3 regions of the Pseudoalteromonas sp. NEC-BIFX-2020_015 genome follow, and region 2 is predicted to be linked to each of the others. Evidence: predicted binding sites of a transcription regulator. Region 2 holds the regulator's gene; each other region holds the start of a gene.
What was found. Region 2 encodes sigma-54, which starts transcription at its own class of promoters, with help from an activator protein. Its sites were predicted from a motif close to GTTGGCACGNNNNTNGNNT; they were not measured.

Region 1 (8,011 bases), on a different contig from region 2:
ATTAAAAAATACCCGACACTTCCCTTTTTATTGATTGGCGAAACACTTAAACCATTACTAAGTATTGCTAATGTAGTCGGCCTTATCTGTGAGCCGTTTACTCATGATGTGACTACTCAATTACTGCATGATTGCCAACAGTATCAGCGGATGCTGCCAAATGAACATAAGCACGCAAAACCACATAAAACCTTTGATGGGTTAGTCGGTGAAACAGAAGCTGTTAAAGATGTGCGTTTTTTGATTGAGCAAGTGGCGAAAACTGATGCAAACGTACTTATATTAGGTGAGTCAGGCACTGGTAAAGAAGTTGTGGCTCGTAATGTACATTTGCTTTCTAAGCGCAACTCAGGACCATTTGTACCAGTCAATTGTGGTGCCATACCTGCCGAGTTATTAGAGAGTGAATTGTTTGGCCATGAAAAAGGGGCGTTTACGGGGGCTATTTCTGCTCGTAAAGGGCGTTTTGAACTTGCTCAATGCGGAACACTCTTTTTAGATGAAATTGGTGATATGCCGCTGCAAATGCAAGTGAAGCTTTTGCGTGTGTTACAAGAGCGAAGTTACGAAAGGGTTGGTGGCACTAAGGCAATTCAAGCTGATGTTCGCGTAATCGCGGCAACGCATAGAAACCTTGAGATGATGATTGAGCAAGGGAGCTTTCGCGAAGATTTATATTATCGTTTAAATGTCTTTCCAATTGAAAACCCATCGCTTAATGAGCGCGCAGATGACATCCCATTATTACTGAAAGAATTAATGCGTCGTGTAAATGAACAAAGTGGTACAACTGCTAAATTTACAGAGCGGGCAATTGATAGCTTAAAGGAACATGCATGGCCAGGTAATATTCGTGAACTAGCAAATTTAGTGGAACGTATGGTCATAATGTTCCCTGATAAAGTCGTTGATATCCCCGATTTACCAGCCAAATACCGTTATATTGAAGTAGAAGCATACGAACCACAGTACCCAGAAGAATTAATGGAACGTGATGCATTTAATGATATCTTTAGCGCAGGTTTTAGTGATTATGATGATGAACCTGATGTTGAAGTTAGTCAGTCTTCAGTTGATTTACTTCCCAATGAGGGAATTGAGTTAAAGGATTATTTGGCAGAATTAGAAATAAGCCTGATCACTCAGGCCTTAGAGCGTTATGATTATGTGGTAGCACGTGCAGCCGAAATTTTAGGGGTACGCCGTACAACCTTAGTTGAAAAGATGAAAAAATATAACTTATCACGAGATTAATTCGGGGTAGTTTTCATCTTCTTAGTAACTGAAGTTCGACTCAGTAGCAGCGATTTTACATCGCGAACCGTAAACAAGCGCGTGATAAATCTGAGCCTACTATACCCAAGTCACCTCAATATGCAGTTTCAGTTGAAGTTAAAAGCGATTTAGGCAAGGCATTGATTGCAAATAATAGTGGTTCTATTGTTAAAATCAATAACGCAGTATAAATCGCTTTTAAACCAACCCATTGGGCGTTTCACAGGCGCTTACTCTCATCGTTGTTACTTCTTAAAAGGGACTGCCATTGTTGCAAAGTAACGCCTTGATATTAAGCCCCTGTGAAACGCTGAAGTCTGCATCTTGAGGTGGCTTGGGTATATACCCCATAGACGGAAATTTGTTTCTCATATGTTTTGCTTGTTGAAAATTAACCTAACGCGCTAAAGCACGTCCTAGGGTTTTCTTCTTTAAACTCTTTTTACTCAGCTTAAAGTTATTTTGTACAAAGAGAATATTCTCTAGCGTCTAGTATTGCTCAATAATCTCAGCTTTGCGGAAACAGTCATTACTGTGATCGTTTACCATGCCACAGGCCTGCATATGGGCGTACACGGTGGTTGGCCCTAAAAATTTAAAACCTCGTTTTTTTAAATCTTTTGCAAACGCAGTTGATGCCTCGGTAATCGCGGGGTAGTCACTGAGTTTGTCTAAATCACTTACTAACGGCTTACCACCCACAAACTGCCATTGGTAGTGACTAAAGCTACCAAACTCTTGCTGAATTTCGATAAAACGTTTTGCATTATTTATTGTCGCTGCAATTTTTAGCCGGTTGCGAACAATTGTTTCATCAAGCATTAATCGTTCAATATCGTGTTCGTTCATTAACGCGACTTTTTCTACATCAAAATCTAAAAAAGCACGACGATAGCCACTGCGTTTTTTTAAAATTGTATACCAACTTAATCCTGCTTGTGCTGATTCAAGGGTAATAAACTCAAACAGTTTTTGGTCATTATAAAGTGGCACGCCCCATTCATCGTCGTGATATTTAACATAGTCTTCTTTACTGGTATCGAGCCAAGGGCAGCGACATGCATTTTCTTTACTCATTGAATAATCCTTTCTTTTAAAACCGATGTCATTTTTTTGTCGCGCAAATTTAAAGCTAACATTATGAAAATAAACATTAATAATAGTGGTATGAATCGTGCATTTAACTCGTTAGAAACGATTTATAAGAGTATCGATTATGGCCTTAGCTAATGTCTTGAAACCACAATTTATCACAGCTACCCAATATAACCCATGCCTTCAGCAAGAAGAGTATGTGGGTGAGCTTAGTGAGCTGCGTCAACAAGCCAGCTGGTTAAGCCACTTAGTTGATACTATGCCTGCGGGAGTTGTGGTGCTAGATGCCAGAGGCATGATCGCAAAAGCCAATCAAATAGCGATTGATATGCTTGGCGAGCCACTTGAAGGTGAAAAGTGGTTTAGCGTGATCCAGCGCTCTTTTCGACCTCAGCAGGATGATGGTCATGAAGTATCACTCAAAGATGGTCGCTTAATTAAATTAGAAATAACGGCGTTGACACCAGAGCCTGGACAGTTAATTTTAATGACAGATTTAACTGAAACGCGTCGTTTACAAACACGAGTTGCACATATGCAACGTTTGAGTGCACTGGGTAAAATGGTGGCATCTTTAGCTCATCAAGTGCGTACACCATTATCTGCGGCTATGTTATATGCCGCTAATTTAGGATCCAAGCGTTTACCTGAAAGCTCTCGAGGCAGTTTTCATACAAAATTAATGTCACGGTTAAAAGATCTCGAAACGCAGGTGAACGATATGCTGTTATTTGCAAAAAGCGGCGATCAGCAAGTGGTAGAGCAGGTGTCTATGCAGCAGCTATTAACAGAAGTGAAAATGGGTGCTGATGCGATGGTTGCACTAAACAATTGCGAACTTGAGGTTAGCCTACCGGATCCTGATGTTGAAATTGTCGGTAATAAAACGGCGTTGGCGAGTGCTATTCAAAACCTTGTCCATAATAGTATCCAAGTTATTGGTGCTGGCGCGAAAGTTTACGTAAGTGCGCAACGTGATGAAGATGAGCCTGAGTTTGTCCGGATCAGTGTTAATGATAATGGTCCCGGTATTGATTTAACGCAAGCTGATAAGTTATTTGAACCATTTTATACCACTAAAAGCCAAGGCACAGGGTTGGGCTTAGCAGTGGTTAGCTCAGTGACAATTGCTCACCAAGGGCGAGTTGATGTTGCTAATAATACACAGGGCGGTGCTTGCTTTAGCTTGCTGCTGCCTATTTGTGCAGAATCAAAGTCAGTGGAGGTCATATGAGTAACAATACGATTTTAGTTGTAGAAGATGATGCAGGGCTTCGAGAGGCTTTGATCGACACGTTAGAAATGTCAGGAATTGATTGTGTTGCGGCTGATAGCGCTGAACAAGCAATGGTTTTATTGAAAAAAGATAGCTTTTCTTTAGTCGTAAGTGATGTGCAAATGGGGGCGATGAGTGGTCTTGATTTATTGCGGAGCATTAATTTAAATCACCCTGATTTACCAGTATTGATGATGACAGCATATGCAACAATCGATGATGCGGTTGAGGCAATGCGTTTAGGTGCGATTGATTATATGGCTAAGCCATTTGCGCCAGAAGTGTTACTCAATATGGTGAGCCGCTATTTACCAGAACCAGAAAAAGAAACGGATGGCCCAATTGTCGCAGATCCGAGCAGTATTCAATTATTAGAGCTTGCTTGTAAAGTTGCTAAATCTGATGCCAGTGTAATGGTGTTAGGCCCAAGTGGCTCAGGTAAAGAAGTATTAGCACGGTTTATTCATGATAAATCAGATCGTGCAGATCAGCCTTTTGTCGCAATTAATTGCGCTGCGATCCCAGAGAATATGCTTGAAGCGACCTTATTTGGTTATGAAAAAGGCGCATTTACAGGTGCAATCCAAGCTTGCCCTGGGAAATTTGAGCAAGCACAAGGTGGTACGATTTTACTTGATGAAATCACCGAAATGGATTTAAGCCTGCAAGCTAAGCTACTACGTGTACTGCAAGAGCGTGAAGTTGAACGTTTAGGTGGTCGAAAAACGATTAAATTGGATGTTAGAGTATTAGCCACTAGTAACCGTGACCTAAAAGAGGCCGTAAGTGAGCATCAATTTAGAGAAGATCTTTATTACCGTTTAAATGTGTTTCCATTGATGTGGCGCCCACTTTGTCAGCGCCCTGGTGATATTATTATATTGGCAAAGCATTTAATTGAGCGTCATATTAGTAAAAGCAAAGAGCCAATGGCACAACTTAGTCTATCAGCGCAGGATAAATTATTATCACACGCTTGGCCTGGTAATGTGCGTGAGCTTGATAATGTGATCCAGCGCGCATTAATACTGCGCCACGGTGATGTGATCGATGAAAATGCTATTTTTATCGAAAATCTAACAACGGCTCCATTAACCACCGCTTTAGCTAGCAATCCATTACCTGCTGACACAGCAAGCTCATTGAGTAATGAAGCGTATTACGACGTACAAGTGCCGACAATTAAAGCAAAAGCAACACACAGTGAGCCATTGCTTAGTACGGACTCTGGCAGCTACAAAGATGAATTAAAAGATAAAGAACATCGCATTATTTTAGAAACGCTTTCTCGCTGTCAAGGTAAGCGAAAAGATGTTGCTGAGACTTTAGGGATCAGTCCGCGAACATTACGCTATAAATTGGCGCAAATGCGTGACTTAGGTATTGCATTACCAGCCTAACTTTTATAAATATACGCTCAGTGCTCACTGAGCGTTCTTCCGTCAAAACTCTGACAAGTTAAATTAAACTGTAACTAACTGTATTTAAATGACTATTTTATGGCACGTTTTGTGCTTTATCTAGTTATAAGTAAATTGTATCGTCAGAGATCATTATGAAAATTGAAAACAGTGCATTATTCCAAGAAATGCAATCCATGGCTCTTGAAACAAGCCGTGGTAATCAAGTAAATAACATACCAACTGAAGCGCAACCAACGTCATCAGCACAATTTGGTGATTTACTTACTAGCGCGTTAAATACGGTCGATGGCCATCAAAAAGAAGCGAAACAAAAGGTGACGGCCTTAGAAATGGGGGACCGCAGTGTTTCGTTAGCTGAAGTGATGATCGCATCACAGAAATCATCTGTCGCTTTTGAAGCGACCGTTCAGGTTCGTAATAAGCTTGTAGAGTCTTACAAAGAAATCATGAACATGCCTGTTTAACTAGGTAGTGGAGAATTATTGTGGCGCAATCTAATCAATCAACAGATCTTGCTTTAGCTGGTGGCGGTATCGACCAAAACGATAGTGAAGAGCAACAAGAACAAAAGTCAGGCTATTTAAGTGCTCTTAATGGTGTTGATATATTACGTCAAGCAACACTGCTGATTGCTTTAGCTATTTGTCTTGCGATTGCAATTTTTGTGATTATTTGGGCAAAACAACCAGATATGCGACCACTTGGAAAAATGCCAACAGAAGAGCTTATCCAAACTCTCGACTTTTTAGATGCACAAAAAATTGAATATCAGCTCGATGGTAACGTTATTTCTGTTGAAGAAGGCGAATATCAAAGCATTAAATTATTAATGACTCGAGAAGGGTTAGAGCAATCCCCAAATTCTGGTACTGATATTATCATGCAAGATATGGGTTTTGGTGTAAGCCAACGTTTAGAGCGTGAACGTTTAAAGCACGGTCGTGAGCAACAGCTTGCACGAACTATTGAAGAACTAAAAAATGTTACCCGCGCCAAAGTATTACTAGCCATCCCAAAAGAAAATGTGTTTGCTCGTCGTGAGAAAAAACCATCAGCAACCGTTGTGCTAACACTTAAGCGTGGACGTATGCTTAGTAGTGAAGAAGTTGATTCTATTGTTGATATTATAGGTTCAGCGGTTCAAGGCTTGGAACCTGCACGAGTTACAGTTACAGATCAAAATGGTCGATTATTAAATTCTGGTTCACAAAGTTCACTTGCGTCACGCTCACGTAAAGAATATGAAGTAGAGCGCAAACGTGAGCAGGAATACCTCGAAAAAATTGATAGTATTCTAATTCCGGTACTGGGCTTGGGCAATTATACTGCGCAAGTAGATTTAAGCATGGATTTCAGTTCAATTGAAGAAACCCAAAAACGTTATAATCCTGATTTACCGGCAGTGAGAAGTGAAACAACATTTGAAGAAAGTAACATCGGTGGTCTTGCAATCGGCATACCTGGTGCTTTGTCAAACCAACCTCCTGCAAATTCAGACATACCAGAAGTAGCAGGTCAAGGCGGAGCTGGCTCAGGTACTTCACCAAGTCGTAGTCATAAAGAAGCCACAAGAAATTACGAATTAGATACCACAATTTCTCATAAGCGTCAGCAAACAGGTGTGATACGTCGTATCAGTGTTTCTGTTGCGGTAGATTACTTAGCAACAGCAGGGGAAAATGGTGAAACGACCATGGTGCCTCGCTCAATCGAAGCGCTGTCAAATATTCGTCGTTTATTGCAAGGTGGTGTAGGTTTTGATTTACAACGAGGTGATGCGCTTGAAGTTGTGACCGTTCCTTTTGTTCGAGAGGAAATGGGGTTAGCGATTGAAGTACCAATTTGGGAGCAAAGCTGGTTTATGAAGATCGTTCGTTTAGTGCTCGGTTTCTTAGTCATTGTTGTGCTTATAATGGCCGTTGTTAAACCAATGCTTAAACGCTTAATCTACCCAGATGATACGCTTGAAGAGTATGACGATGACGCACTTAGTTCAGGTGTAGATATTGGAGACAATACGCTGGATATGCTAAATAAAGATTTTGATTCTGCTTCGGTTGGCTTCTCAAGTGATGGTACACTACAGTTACCAGACCTACATGGCGACGAGGACTTGCTCAAAGCTGTACGTGCCCTTGTAGCTAATGAACCTGAACTCTCCTCACAAGTTGTGAAAGCGTGGTTAACAGAAGATGACTGATCAAGACCAAGAACAAAAACAACTACCAACAGCGTTTGATGTTGATAAATTAGACGGTGTAGATAAAGCCGCAATCTTATTGCTGAGTTTATCTGAAGAAGATGCTGCGCAAATATTAAAACATCTTGAACCTAAGCAAGTTCAAAAGGTGGGTATGGCAATGGCTGCGGTAGATGACCTATCGCAAGCTAAAATCAGCGCAGTACATAACTTGTTCATAGAGCAAATCCAAAGCTTTAGCACGATAGGCTTCCAATCAGAAGACTTTATTAAAAAAGCACTGACAGCAGCCTTAGGTGAAGATAAGGCGGCAAGTCTTATTGATCAAATTGTAATGGGATCAGGTGCTAAAGGTCTGGATTCTCTTAAGTGGATGGACTCAAAGCAAGTTGCTAACATTATTCGCAACGAGCATCCGCAAATTCAAACCATTGTTTTATCGTATTTAGAGCCAGAACAATCAGCTGAAATATTAGCGCAATTCCCTGAAAAAGTACGTTTAGATTTAACCATGCGTATTGCTAATTTAGAAGAAGTTCAACCAGCAGCATTGCAAGAATTGAATGAAATCATGGAGAAACAATTTGCTGGTCAAGCTGGCGCGCAAGCTGCGAAAATGGGTGGCTTGAAAGCAGCCGCTGATATTATGAACTACCTTGATACGAATGTTGAAGGTCAGTTAATGGACTCAATACGTGAGCATGATGAAGAAATGTCACAACAAATCCAAGATCTTATGTT
Region 2 (8,011 bases):
AGCCAGCACAGGTACCCCTGCTTTTTTTGTACATCCAGGAGAGGCAAGCCACGGCGATTTAGGTATGATCACACGTGATGATGTGGTTATTCTTATCTCTAATTCAGGTGAAACCAGTGAAGTATTAAACATTATCCCGGTCATAAAGCGCCTTGGTGCAAAAATGATCGCAATGACCGGCAATCCTGACTCATCAATGGCTACATGGGCTGATGTTCACGTATGCGTTAAAGTAAGCCAAGAAGCATGCCCGCTTGGCCTTGCCCCAACAGCAAGCACAACAGCCACGCTTGCTATGGGGGATGCAATGGCAGTTGCCCTACTGGAAACGCGAGGTTTTACTGCTGACGACTTTGCACTATCACACCCTGGTGGAAGTTTAGGCAAACGCTTATTGCTGTGCTTAAAAGATATTATGCATACTGGCAATACAACGCCTATCATCAAAGACACGCAATGTATTAAAGACGCGTTAATTGAAATGTCGGCTAAAGGCTTGGGCATGACCGCTATAGTTGATAATTCGGGTCAACTTGCTGGCTTGTTCACAGATGGTGATTTGCGCCGAATTTTAGAGCAACGAATTGATATTCACAGTACTTTAATTAGTCACGTAATGACCCGTTCTTGCACAACCGCTACAGCCGATATGCTAGCAGCCGAGGCGCTTAATATCATGGAGAATAAACGCATTAATGGCTTAATTGTCATTGATGAAAATCACCACCCTATTGGCGCACTTAACATGCAAGATTTGCTAAAAGCAGGAGTTTTATAATGCAATTTGCAGACTTATACCAACCACTTTCAGACGATGCGCAAACCCGCGCCAAAAAAGTTAAATTACTTATTTGTGATATTGACGGGGTATTCTCTGATGGCCGTATTTATCTTGGTAACCAAGGTGAAGAACTAAAAGCCTTCAATACTAAAGACGGTTTTGGTATCAAAGCGCTTATCAATAGTGGTTTTGAAGTAGCCGTGATCACAGGCCGCCATTCACAGATAGTTCAGCAACGAATGACTAGCCTAACTGTACCGCATATCTACCAAGGCCAAGAAAACAAGTTGCACGCTTATCAAGAGCTAAAAGATAAACTCCAGTTAAGTGACGAACAAATTGCCTATATCGGCGATGACGGTCCTGATTTACCGGTTATGGAACTGGTTGGCTTTGCAGTTGCTGTAAATGACGCACACCCGCTAATTAAGCGACTATCACATTACACAACAATGCTACCCGGTGGCTTTGGTGCAGTACGCGAGCTAACTGACCTATTAATGCTAGTTAATGGAAAACCATTGACCAGTGAAGGGACTAGCTCATGAATAGTGCGCGTTTAATATTAAGCGTATTATTTATAGGTTTTATGGCGTGGTTGTGGCTCCCGTACTTTAGCCAAACAACGACCACGGTAAAAAATCAAGAAGATGTGATAGCAAAACCTGATTATACCGCGGTCGAATTAAAGCAAACCGCATTTGATGAGCAAGGTAAAATTAGCCACAAAGTAACCGCAGCAAAAATGGAACTTTATCAGCAGTTAGGATTTACTTACTTTGAAAAGCCTATTTTTACTTTATATAATCAACAGCAAACGTGGCAAATCAATGCGCAAGAAGCCACATTATATGAAAATAACCAGTTGATTTTAGAAGGCAATGTTGTTGCTAAAAATCTCACAAACAACGCAATGATTAAGCATATTAATGCCGATAATATCTTGGTTGATATTGAACAACAAACCATGAGTTCAGAACAGCCTGTTGAATTAATCGGACCAAATTTAAAGACCACCGGACGCGGCCTTAGAGCCGACTTAAAAGCCGAAGTGGTAGAACTTATTAACCATACGCGAACCATATATTATGACCAATAAATTTGCTCACTTACTTGTAATACCTAGCTTGTTCATTGCCCTTTCAAGCTTTGCTGAAGGTACTCTTCCACTTGCAGAACAAGTATCGATAAGCGCTGATAAACAGCTTGCACAGCTGAAAAAAAATGTCGGTATTTTTGAAAAAAACGTAGAGATAATCCATGGTAATCGTCGTATCACAGCTGATCACCTAGAAGTGCACAAACGTGAAGATTTAGGTGATAATAAGCAGCTGCTTGTTGCCACTGGAAGCCCTGCATACTTTGAAGAAAAACAAACAGATGGCACAATTATGAGCGCCAGCGCCAATGAGGTTCGTTACGATGTTGATAAACGCTATTTAACTTTAATCGGTAACGCCCAAGTCACTCAAGCAGGTCAAAAGATTAATGCCAAAAGTATTACATACGACATGGACCAACAATTAATTAGCGCTGAAAAAGATGAAAATTCAGACGAACGAGTGCATACAATATTAGTCCCAGTAAACACTAAAAAAGATAACGAAAAAGGTCAGCCATGAGCACATTAAAAGCTGAGTTTTTAGCAAAAAGTTATAAAGGCCGCCAAGTAGTAAAAAATGTAGGCTTAGAAGTCAGCGCTGGCAGCATTGTTGGCTTACTTGGCCCTAATGGCGCAGGCAAAACCACCACTTTTTACATGATTGTAGGATTAGTGCCAAGCGACAAAGGTCAAATAAGCATAGATGATAACGACATCACCTTATTGCCAATGCACAGCCGTGCACGTTTAGGGATTGGCTATTTACCGCAAGAATCTTCGATATTTCGCAAACTGACCGTTTACCAAAACCTGATGGCGATACTCGAAACCCGTAAAGAGCTAAATAAACAAGCTCGTGAAGAAGCGCTTGATGGCTTACTTGATGAATTTAGCATTCAGCACATCCGTGATAGTCAAGGTATGGCATTATCTGGTGGTGAACGCCGTCGCGTTGAAATTGCTCGCGCTTTAGCCGCAAACCCTAAATTTATCCTGTTAGATGAGCCTTTTGCTGGCGTTGATCCTATTTCGGTGTTAGATATAAAGAAGATTATTGAACATCTTAAAAACCGTGGGATAGGCGTACTTATTACCGACCACAATGTACGAGAAACCCTTGATGTTTGTGAAAAAGCCTACATAGTTTCTCATGGGGAGTTAATTGCATCAGGCACTCCTGAGCATGTACTTGCCGACCAAACAGTCCGCGACGTTTATTTGGGTGAGCAATTTAGGCTATAAAGCCACGCCCGGCTAAGGTTCTGCTAGACTTAATTATGACAACAATAAAAGGATTGTTAGAGATACATGAGGCAATCACTCCAGCTGCGCATGGGCCAGCAACTTACAATGACACCACAACTACAACAAGCTATTCGTTTGTTGCAGTTGAGCACATTAGATCTTCAACAAGAGATCCAAGAAGCACTAGATAGCAATCCATTACTTGAGGTCGATGAAAATGACTTTGGTGATGAATCAGGTGGTAAGAACGAACAAAAACAAGATACTGATGATCAAACTGTCAGTGCCTCTGCTGATGACACGCCAAGTGAATACGAACAAGAAAGCAGTGAAGCGCTAGCAAAAGATACCGTAAGCGACGAAATGGCGATGGATGTTACATGGGATGAATACATGAGCGCCGCACCAAGCTCTTCATCAGGGCCAATGCCTGAAGATGAATCTATTTATCAAGGCGCTTCATCTGAAACCCTCCACGATCACCTTATGTGGCAACTACAGCTGACACATTTTAGTCCGACTGACGAAGCTATCGCGATAGCCATTGTCGAAGCGGTTGATGACTCAGGTATTCTTACATTAAGCTGTGAAGACATTGCTGAAAGCCTAAACAAAGGTAATAACGAAGAAGAAATTGAACTTGATGAAGTTCAAGCGGTATTAAAGCGTATTCAGTTATTTGATCCGGTCGGTATTGCTGCACGCAGCCTACCTGAATGTTTATGTATTCAGCTAAATCAATTTGATCCTGCAACGCCTTGGATTAGCGAAACAAAAATGATTTTAACTGATCATATCGATTTATTAGCTAGTCGCGACTATCGTACTTTGATGAAAAAGACTAAGCTAAAGGAAGATGAACTAAAAGAAGTAATGACACTCATCCACAGCCTTAATCCAAAGCCTGCGGATACCATAGTTCGAGAAGAGTCAGAGTACGTTATTCCCGACGTGTCAGTGAAAAAAATTAAAGGCCGCTGGGTGGTAGAGCTCAACCCTGATAGCATGCCAAAAATTAGAGTTAACAGCCAATATGCGGCGATGTCGCGCTCTGTAAAATCGAGCACTGACAGCCAATTTATTCGCTCTCATTTACAAGAAGCTAAATGGTTTATAAAAAGCCTAGAAAGTCGTAATGACACATTACTCAAAGTAACGAACTGCATTGTTAAACAGCAGCAAGGTTTTTTTGAGCATGGCCCCGAGGCTATGCGACCTATGGTATTAAACGATGTTGCTGAAATGGTTGAAATGCATGAATCAACAATCTCCCGGGTAACAACCCAGAAGTACATGCATACACCACGTGGTATTTTTGAGTTAAAGTATTTTTTCTCAAGCCATGTCAGTACCGAAAATGGCGGAGAATGCTCATCGACAGCAATTCGTGCACTCATAAAAAAATTGATTGCAGCAGAAAACTCAGCTAAACCATTGAGTGATAGTAAAATTGCAGATATATTGGCAGAGCAAGGTATCAAAGTAGCTAGACGAACAATAGCAAAGTACCGTGAATCGCTAGCTATTCCACCGTCAAATCAACGTAAAAGCTTGATTTAAGGCGTAAAACCACAAGAAGGAAAATGCTTATGCAACTAAATTTAACTGGTCGTCACGTAGAAATTACTGATTCATTAAGAGACTATGTAAACAATAAGTTTGCGAAGCTTGAGAGGCATTTTGATCACATCAACAATGTCCATGTTATTCTTGACGTAGAAAAGCTCAACCAAAAAGCAGAAGCAACATTACATGTCAGTGGCGCAGAGCTATTTGCCTCAACGCAGCACCAGGACATGTATGCCGCGATTGACGGGCTCATCGATAAACTCGACCGTCAAGTTATCAAACACAAAGAGAAGCACGCTCGACACTAACACTATGAAACTAAGTTCACTTACTTGTCAGGACTGCAGTAAAGCTGCGGTCCTTTTTAATAGCAAAAAACGTATCCTCGAATTTATCAGCCAATTGGCTCATGAACGGCTTCCTCACTTATCACAACAAGACATATTGAGTGCTCTATTAAATAGAGAAAAATTAGGTAGTACAGGTATTGGCCGTGGTATCGCGATCCCGCATGGTCGCATGAGTGGCGCACAAGAACCACTCGCTTTAATTTTAGTAAGCGAACAACCAATCAATTTTGATGCCATTGATAATCGCCCCGTCGATATTTTTGTTGCACTCATCGTACCTGATGGTGACAGTGAACTTCATTTAAAGACGTTAGCTACAATTGCTGATAAACTCAACGACAAAGAGTTTTGTAAACAAATACGTAGCGCAAAAACAGACCAAGATCTATATCAAGTCATTGTTGAACAGTCGTAGTTAAAAGAAGGAGAGTTTACATGGAATTAATTATCATCAGTGGGCGCTCAGGGTCAGGTAAATCTGTCGCTTTGCGTGTATTAGAAGACCTTGGCTATTATTGTGTTGATAATATCCCTGTAAACTTATTACCGTCGTTAGTACGCAGTGTATCTGATAACTACGATAAGATTGCCGTCAGTATTGATGTGCGTAACTTACCCAAAGAACAGCAAGAGTTTAATGATATTCTTGAGTATCTTCCGGGGTTTGCAAACCCAACTCTATTTTATCTAGACAGTGACGACCAAACGCTCATTAAGCGCTTTTCTGAAACACGCCGTTTACACCCACTTTCTTTAGATTCACTGCCACTTGATTTAGCCATTAAACAAGAAAAAGTGCTATTAGATGTACTCATTACCCGCGCCGACTTTATTCTTGATACAACCGATTTAAGTGTCCACCAGCTGGCTGAATCAATTCGCGAAAAAATCTTAGGCAAAAAAGATAAAAAACTGATCATTACATTTGAGTCATTTGGTTTTAAGCATGGCATTCCTAAGGGAGCTGATTATGTATTTGATGCGCGCTTTTTACCAAACCCACACTGGGAACCTGAATTAAAGCCACTAACAGGGCTTGATCAACCGGTAAAAGATTATTTAGCGAGTCACAGCATAGTGCAAAAATTCACATGGCAAATTCAAACTTTTATGCAAACATGGTTACCACACCTTGAACGCAATAATCGTAGCTACTTAACAATTGCAATCGGCTGTACCGGTGGACAACATCGTTCAGTGTATTTAGCACAAACCATTGGCGAAAGCTTTGCAATGAGCCATAGTAATGTGAAGATTCGCCATCGCGAACAAGAATAAACGAAGAGAAACCAATGCGTTTAGAAGATACATTTTTAATAGAAAATAAGCTTGGTTTACACGCCCGTGCAGCCAGTGTATTAGCGCAACTAGCCGTGCAGTTCGATGCCAGTATTACGCTTCATCAAGATAACAAAAAAGCCGCTGGAGATAGCGTATTAGGCTTAATGTTACTTGAAAGTAGCCAAGGAAAAGAAGTAAAAGTAGTGTGCGAAGGCCCCGATGCAGAACCCGCACTAGCGGCAATAGGGCAACTTATTGCACAGAAATTTAACGAGCAAGAATAGCTCGTAGTATCGCTTTACAAATTGCGATAAACTGAATAAGCATGTTGGTTATAACAATCAGCCTGCTTAATTATCGAAGTCTACCCTACCCTAAAAGTGTATTAATTATTTAAGGACGCCAATGCCTGAAGCTTTTGAACAAGATTACCCACTACAACAACTAAAACAAGTGACTAAGTCACTTAACAGTGGTCAGTTTGTTCAAGTTAGGCGTATGTTGGCAAAAACAGCTCCATGTGACACCGCATTACTGCTTGAGTCATCCCCCCATAAAACTCGTACCCAACTATGGCAACTAGTTGACCCTGATGTTCAAGGTGACGTACTCGAAGAACTCTCAGAAGATGTTCGTTTAGGTATTATCGCCCAAATGGAACCGGAGCATATTGCTGCGGCCACTGAAGACATGGGGCATGATGATTTAGGTGAAGTGCTAAGGAGCCTGCCTGACACTGTTTATCAAGACGTTGTTAGCGCAATGGATAGCCAAGACAGAGAACGCGCAACGCAAGCTCTTTCATATCAAGAGCGCTCTGCTGGTGCGCTGATGAATACAGATACCGTAACCATTCGTCCAGATGTCACTATCGACGTGGTACTTCGTTATTTACGCTTAAGAGGTGAACTACCAGAGGGCACCGATGACCTTTATGTCGTTGATAAAAACAACTGCTTTATAGGTGCTATGTCACTAACCACATTATTGACTAATTCGCCGGATAAGATCATTCGTGATTTTATGGATGAAGATTGTGAGTCCATTCCTATTTCAATGGATGAAACGGAAGTAGCCCAACTATTTGAGCGCCATAACTGGATATCAGCACCTGTTGTTGATGATAACGACCATCTACTTGGTCGTATTACAATCGATGATATCGTTGACGTTATCCGAGAAGACGCCGAGCATAGCCTATTAAGCTTGGCGGGTCTTGATGATGAAGAAGACACCTTTGCCCCCGTATTAAAAAGCTCTAAAAAACGCTCTATTTGGCTGGGAGTTAACTTATTAACAGCACTTATGGCAGCTATTGTTGCCAGCTTTTTTGAAAACACCTTAGCAATCCTACCTATCCTTGCTGTATTGAATGGCATAGTGCCTTCAATGGGTGGCGTTGCGGGTAGCCAAACATTAACACTTGTAATACGTGGTATTGCCGTTGGTCATATAAACCAAACTAACCAACGTTTCTTACTTATGAAAGAACTCGCTATTGGCGCGATTAACGGTATTGTTTGGTCAATTCTGATAGCAGGTGTAGTCGCAATTTGGCAGTGGGACTTTAAACTTGGTGGCGTACTCGCATTTGCAATGTTTATGAATCTAGTTGCTGCGGGCATCGCTGGTGCAAGTATCCCACTGATCTTGAAAAGAATGAAAATAGATCCCGCCCTTGCT
Region 3 (6,952 bases), on a different contig from region 2:
GCAGCAAAGGAGTGAGCCAGAGGTTGAACCTGAAGAGCCTGAACTCCCTTCGTTAACGATGGCAGAATTAGAGCGTATTCGCCAAGACGCTTACGAAGAAGGTTTAAAACAAGGTCATGAGCAAGGCTATATTGATGGTTTTGAGAAAGGCGTCGGTGAAGGAAAAGAAGCAGGTTACAAAGAAGGCGTAGAGTTAGGTAAAACTCAAGGTCAAGAGGAAGTAAAGCCATTAATTGAAGAGCAATTAACAAGCTTGCGAAGTCTACTAGATAGTTTGAGCGAACCATTAGCTAAAGTAGATGATGCAGCTGAAAAACAGCTTGTGCAACTAGCAGTAATGCTTGCACAAGCGCTTATTTATCAAGAAATAAAAACGTCACCAGATATTGTTCTTCATAGTTTAAAGCAATGCATAGATGCACTGGGTACAGAGCAACCGAATATACGTATTCATTTAAACCCAGAAGACATAGAGCTTATTAAAAATAGTTACACAGAAGAGGCATTGGCAGTGAGTGGTTGGCAACTAATACCAGAGCCCACTTTAGAACGTGGTGGTTGCCAAGTTAAAACAGCACAATCATCAATTGATATGACAGTCAAAACCCGCGTCAAAGAAACGTTGGATAGCTTTTTGCATAGTAGTGGTATCTAAGTATATTACTGGCTTGCTATGAGTAGTCAATCGCGCCCTTTAAGTGAACGTTTACAAAAATATCAAAAGCATATTCACGTACCAGTCCCTGCGGTCGCAGGTATTTTAACGCGTGTTGTTGGTTTAACTTTAGAAGCAAAAGGCTTGCGCGCGCCAGTAGGTAGCCAGTGTAAAATTGAAACCATGCATGGTTTTGTTGATGCAGAAATTGTGGGTTTTAACGACCAAACATTGTATCTCATGCCTAATGATCACATCTCAGGGGTGCTACCTGGCGCACGAGTAATACCTCAAGTTAATGAAACCGGACTTCCAGTTGGTATGTGTCTACTTGGGCGCGTTGTTGATGGATTAGGCCGCCCATTAGATGGACTTGGTCCGATCAATGCTGAACATCATCTTAAATTTGCACAAAATTCGATAAACCCTTTATCTCGCAGACCTATCAGTCAACCGATGGATGTGGGGGTGCGTGCCATAAATTCAATTATTACAGTAGGGCAAGGCCAGCGAATGGGCTTGTTTGCAGGTTCTGGTGTCGGTAAATCAGTATTACTAGGGATGATGACCAGAGGGTCTGAGGCTGATGTGATTGTGGTTGGTTTAGTTGGTGAGCGTGGACGAGAAGTTAAAGAATTTATTGAGGAAATTTTAGGCGTCGAGGGACGAAAGCGCTCAGTTGTGGTTGCAGCGCCAGCCGACTCGTCACCTTTAATGCGTCTAAAAGGGTGCGAAAGTGCCGTCACAATCGCGGAGTATTTTCGCGACCAAGGGTTAAATGTTTTGCTATTACTTGATTCTGTTACGCGTTATGCAATGGCTCAGCGTGAAATAGCGTTAGCGGTTGGTGAGCCGCCTGCCACAAAGGGGTACCCACCATCAGTATTTGCGAAACTGCCAGCCTTGGTTGAGCGCGCTGGTAATGGTGGCGAAGGGCAGGGTTCTATCACTGCATTTTTTACTGTGCTGAGTGAAGGCGATGATATGCAAGATCCTATTGCGGATGCTGCGCGCGCGATTTTAGATGGGCATATCGTACTATCGCGAGAGCTCGCTGACAGTGGCCATTATCCTGCCATTGATATTGAAAAATCGATTTCACGGGTGATGCCACAAGTTGTGTCTGAGCCACATATGCAGCAAGCTCGAGTACTTAAACAAGTTTATTCTATGTATCAACAGAATAAAGATATGATCACTTTAGGAGCATATCAAAAAGGTACGGACCAGATGCTCGATCAAGCTATTAATATGATGCCAAGAGTAAACGCTTTTTTGCAACAAGGCATGAAAGATGTGATCAGCTATGACGAAGGTCTGCAAGGGCTGGCTCAATTATTAGGACAAGCATAATGACGAAAAATAAACTTGATTTAGTGCTTAGACTAGAAACTGAGAAAGAAGAATCACTAAGGATGAATTATCTGCAGGCGCAGCAACATCTGCAAAGTAATCAACAAAAGCTGCAAGGTTTGAATGACTTTCGGTTGGAGTATACGCAACAACTTCACTTAAAAGGTCAGTCAGGTTTAAGCAGTGCTGGTTTTAGTCAGTATCATGCCTTTATCGCAAAAATAGAAGAAGCAATACGCCAACAAGCAAATACTGTAAATACAGCAAAACAGGTTGTATCACAGCGACAAAGCTTATGGTTAAAGCAACAAATTAAAGCTAAGGCAGTAGCTAAATTAATAGAAAAACAGCAACTTAAAGCAAATGTTATTGCTCAAAAAAATGAACAGAAAATGTTAGATGAATTTTCGTCAAATCAATTTTATCAAAGGCGCCGCGCTTTATAACGAGTGCAGTAATAGTGAGGCTAAGTTATTTTCTGCTTTTTTTACCTTAGGCACATAACTTGCTTTATTTATCAGTGAAGTATTTATTCTGGCAAGCTGCGGCGGCAAGTTGCCACTTATTATGTAGGTGAATTATGGCGATTAGTGATCTATCAGTACTCATTTCAACTGAACAAGATGTCCAGCTAACTAAAAAGGGCAGTGAAGCCAAAGATCCGCAAAGTACAGCAAGTGATTTTTTTAGTCTTTTGCAAAATGCAAGTGATAATACTGACGTATCGGATAAAAAAATTAAAGAGCATGCAGATGTATCGGATAAAAAAAATAAACTAGAACCACTTGAAAGTGACGGTGAGTTAACGAACTCAGGTGATGATATGCTTGCACATATCAACGCCGCTAATAATATCGATACACGAGTTAATACTCCAAAAATAACAAATACACTCGGTGATTTACTAGATTACAAGGCACCTGAAAAGTTTGATACTTCAATTTCATATACAAAGTCACCTCGGCCAATTGATAGTACAATACCAATTATTGACCCACCAACAGTTGACGATATCAATGAATTACAAAGTCATAAATTGGCAGTAGTGAGTGAGAGAACTGTCATCTCAGAAGCAATAGATAAACAGTTAGATGTAAAATCAAATATAAACTCAGGTGATTCAGTTACACCAATAATACCTATTGAGCCCTTTATTGATGAGGTTAAAAGTGTAGATACATTATCACAAGACTCAGCCACTCATCCCGTGCAAAGTATGTTGAATGCGACATCGTCAATAGAAAAAGGAGAGCAACAAACGACTACGTCAGTTAGTCAAATAGTTCAAACAGTAAGTATTGAAAGAAGAATTATTAAAAGTGGCTCAGATGAAAAAGCGGTTGGTATACCTTTAAGTAATGAATCTAAACAACATACTGAAAAAAGTATGTTGATTGAGCAAGGTAAAGTATATACATCGAATCAACTCGATACTAAGAACCCTGTAAGTAAAGATGATGTGGTGCTTAAGGAAGATGCTAAGCCTATACCTCTTGATAAGTTACAAAGTACAGCGTCATTAGTATCCGAAAATAAAGCGACACAGACAGCTTCTATATTACAAAGCGATAAAACACAGAAAGTTGAAGTGCCTAATAAAGTTGAAGTGCCTAATAAAGATAATAACGCAGCGGATAGACTAAATAACACATCTACAGATAACCTAGATAAACGCGTAATGACTAGCAACAATCTTACAAATACAGCGCAAGAAATTAAAAGTCAGGTGGCATCATCTTCACAGCATTTAGTTAAGGAAGCAGCTATAGCGGATAAGGCAGCAAATATATTACCAAGTGATATTGAGATAGAAAAAGCAAGTAAAGCACTACTTAATAGCCAGTCAGCGACAGAGATAAAAAGTAACCCTGTATTAGCTAATCTAACAGATGAACAGCGTAAAACCCTTCAGAGTCAAGCTGCTGTGATAGTTGAGGAGGGGGTGACGCCGGCTAAACTTGATACCTTTAAACAATATATTACTGAGTTAGTAAACAAAAATGAAAAAGTAGCTCAAAATACAGTTGAAAAACCATTATTAATGTCGCAATCAGAAAAAGTAAGTAAAGAGGTTGATGTTGCGATTGGACAGTTAAATAATGCTGATAAGCAGGCCTTGAGGACTCAATTACAACAGTTTTTAGCAACGGCACAGCCAAAAGGCGCGGCATTAAATAATGTGACGGCGGTTATTGATAAACTTGATCAATTGCACGTGGCCGCGGACACTCAAAAATCAGAAAAAGTGATCCCCCCCCAAAGTGCTCAAGTTTTAAATAGTACAGCTGCAAGCATTGTAACAAGTCCAGAGACTAGCAAAGCTCAGACTTCGCAAGAGGCATTGATTAAGTCAGTTACACAAGAGGCCGTAGTAAAATCAGAGACGCAACAAGCAGTGATAAAAGATGCATTGCTTGAAAGTCATAACAAAGAACAGGTTTTACCGCGAGAGTCAGCAGTAGGGCGTATCAATCAGTTATTTGGACAAATTACAGGGCAGGTCGCAACACTTGCAGCGCCAATAGCTGAAAGTAGTGAGCAGCGTTATCAGCAAGAAATTACAGATATGCAGGTTTTACAAGCTCAACAGGCAAGCCCAACGTCGCAAACAAAACAAGTGAACTTGGATCCAACATTACTCCAAGCATTAAACATAGTGAAAAGTGATGCCGCAAAATTATTGCAAGAGCGAGTGAGTGCCTTATTAAGTATCAATAATAAAGAAGCTGAGATTCGCCTTGATCCACCAGAAATGGGTAGCATGCAAATACGTATTCGCAGCGACGCAGAGCAAGCACAAATTAACTTTGTAGTACAGAATCAACAAGCTAAAGAAGCACTCGAACAATCAATGCCAAAATTACGAGAAATGTTAGCTCAACAAGGTATTGAATTAGGTGAAAGCAGTATTGAGCAAGGTAATAGCCAAAATGGATCTGGAGCGGATGAGCAATCGCAAAGTAGTCAGCATGCAAATAATCAGCAGAAAAATGAGAGTGAAAGTACATTAGCTGAGCAAAATACGAGAATGTCAGGACAACAATCGACATCATCAATAGATTACTACGCCTAACACCTGCTATTATAAAAGCATAAGAATAAATAACTTGATGGGCATACGATACTCGTAATATGCCCATTATTAAGGCATAGAGGAAACCATCATGGCAGAAGAAGCAAATTTAGAAATTGAAGATGGCGGTAAGAGTAAGAAAAAGCTAATAATTATTATTGCTGCTGCAGTGCTTGTTATCGGTGGTGCCGTTGGATTTTTCTTAATGTCTGGCTCTGATTCACCAGAAGAAACATTAGCTGAAGAAACGGTTACAACTCAAGAAGCTGAAAGTTCAACATCGGGGGCTTCTGTTGGCAGTGCTTTATATGTTGCAATGCCACGACCATTTGTATTTAACGTCCCAGGAGCTAGCAGAGACCGCATAGTGCAAATAAAAGTACAATTATTAGTACGTGGTGATGTAAATGAAGAAACAGCTAAAAAACATATACCCTTAATTGAAAGTACACTTTTGGGTGTACTTTCAACCACTACAGCTGATGAGTTAGGAACGAGCGAAGGTAAAGAAACGCTTCGCGTTGCTGCCCTTGATAAGGTGCAAGCGGCGCTCACTGATGTTGAAGGAAGCAAAGTTATTGAGCGGGTATTATTCACCGGCTTTGTGATGCAATAAGGGGTCAGCGTGAGCGATTTATTATCCCAAGACGAAATTGATGCCCTCTTACATGGTGTTGATGATGTTGAAGAGGAAGATATACAAGATGGTGAAGATGGTAGTGGTAATACACTCCAATATGATTTCTCCTCACAAGACCGTATTGTTCGTGGCCGCATGCCAACGTTGGAAATTGTTAACGAGCGCTTTGCTCGCCATATGCGGATCAGTTTATTTAATATGATGCGACGTACGGCAGAAGTATCCATAAATGGCGTGCAAATGATAAAGTTTGGTGAATATATCCACACTTTATTTGTGCCAACAAGTTTGAACATGGTGCGTTTTCGTCCTCTAAAAGGGACTGGATTGATCACCATGGAGGCACGGTTAGTATTTATTTTAGTGGATAACTTCTTTGGTGGTGACGGCCGTTACCATGCAAAAATAGAAGGCCGTGAATTTACTCCCACCGAACGACGTATTGTGCAAATGCTACTAAAAATAATCTTTGAAGATTATAAAGAAGCATGGGCGCCGGTTATGGATGTCTCATTTGAATATCTTGATTCAGAAGTAAACCCTGCTATGGCGAATATTGTGAGCCCCACAGAAGTGGTGGTAATAAGCTCATTCCACATTGAATTAGATGGCGGCGGCGGGGATTTTCATATTGCACTTCCATATTCCATGCTTGAACCTATTCGTGAACTACTCGATGCCGGTGTGCAATCAGATACAGAAGATACAGATCTTCGCTGGAGTAAGGCGCTGCGCGATGAAATAATGGATGTAGAAGTTGAAATGTCAACGCAACTACTTGAAGTTGATTTAACTTTAGCGCAAATTATGGAACTTAAAGCTGGCGATATAATTCCAGTTGAAATGCCTGAACATATTACTGTATTTGTTGAAGACTTACCTACCTATAGGGCGAAAATGGGTCGCTCTCGCGATAATGTAGCTTTACAAATCAGTGAAAAAATTAAACGTCCTGAATCAGTTAAATCAGAACTGCACGTCTTTACTAAAGGTGGCAAAAAACTTGATTCAGATGCAGAATTAGCAGAACTAGAAGATGACTTACACCTTTCAGATGGTGTAGATTTAGACTGGTAAAGAAATAGGGTTAAATGTATGAGCGATGACCAAGATACAATGGATGAGTGGGCTGCTGCGTTAGCTGAAGCAGAAGGCACCGATGATAGCGGCGATGCACAACTTGCTGAACTTGATGAGTTAAGTGATGCTAAGCATGAAATGAGCAGCGATG

Region 1: the regulator sigma-54 is predicted to act here: its motif matches at 5,145-5,163, upstream of fliE (flagellar hook-basal body complex protein FliE).
Region 3: the regulator sigma-54 is predicted to act here: its motif matches at 2,501-2,519, upstream of HH219_RS07925 (flagellar hook-length control protein FliK).

What each region holds. Positions count from the first base shown of each region.
Region 1 is NZ_JABCJL010000008.1:59,748-67,758, forward strand. It holds gene HH219_RS07875 (sigma-54 dependent transcriptional regulator) at 1-1,254, shown strand, start outside; gene HH219_RS07880 (DNA-3-methyladenine glycosylase I) at 1,765-2,352, opposite strand; gene HH219_RS07885 (ATP-binding protein) at 2,492-3,604, shown strand; gene HH219_RS07890 (sigma-54 dependent transcriptional regulator) at 3,601-5,046, shown strand; gene fliE (flagellar hook-basal body complex protein FliE) at 5,202-5,534, shown strand; gene fliF (flagellar basal-body MS-ring/collar protein FliF) at 5,555-7,270, shown strand; gene fliG (flagellar motor switch protein FliG) at 7,263-8,011, shown strand, end outside.
Region 2 is NZ_JABCJL010000024.1:24,593-32,603, reverse strand. It holds gene HH219_RS16250 (KpsF/GutQ family sugar-phosphate isomerase) at 1-778, shown strand, start outside; gene kdsC (3-deoxy-manno-octulosonate-8-phosphatase KdsC) at 778-1,329, shown strand; gene lptC (LPS export ABC transporter periplasmic protein LptC) at 1,326-1,880, shown strand; gene lptA (lipopolysaccharide transport periplasmic protein LptA) at 1,870-2,403, shown strand; gene lptB (LPS export ABC transporter ATP-binding protein) at 2,400-3,125, shown strand; gene HH219_RS16225 (RNA polymerase factor sigma-54) at 3,192-4,688, shown strand; gene hpf (ribosome hibernation promoting factor) at 4,718-5,005, shown strand; gene HH219_RS16215 (PTS sugar transporter subunit IIA) at 5,010-5,462, shown strand; gene rapZ (RNase adapter RapZ) at 5,483-6,325, shown strand; gene HH219_RS16205 (HPr family phosphocarrier protein) at 6,340-6,612, shown strand; gene mgtE (magnesium transporter) at 6,734-8,011, shown strand, end outside.
Region 3 is NZ_JABCJL010000008.1:68,224-75,175, forward strand. It holds gene fliH (flagellar assembly protein FliH) at 1-655, shown strand, start outside; gene fliI (flagellar protein export ATPase FliI) at 674-2,008, shown strand; gene fliJ (flagellar export protein FliJ) at 2,008-2,454, shown strand; gene HH219_RS07925 (flagellar hook-length control protein FliK) at 2,589-5,081, shown strand; gene fliL (flagellar basal body-associated protein FliL) at 5,173-5,697, shown strand; gene fliM (flagellar motor switch protein FliM) at 5,707-6,798, shown strand; gene fliN (flagellar motor switch protein FliN) at 6,817-6,952, shown strand, end outside.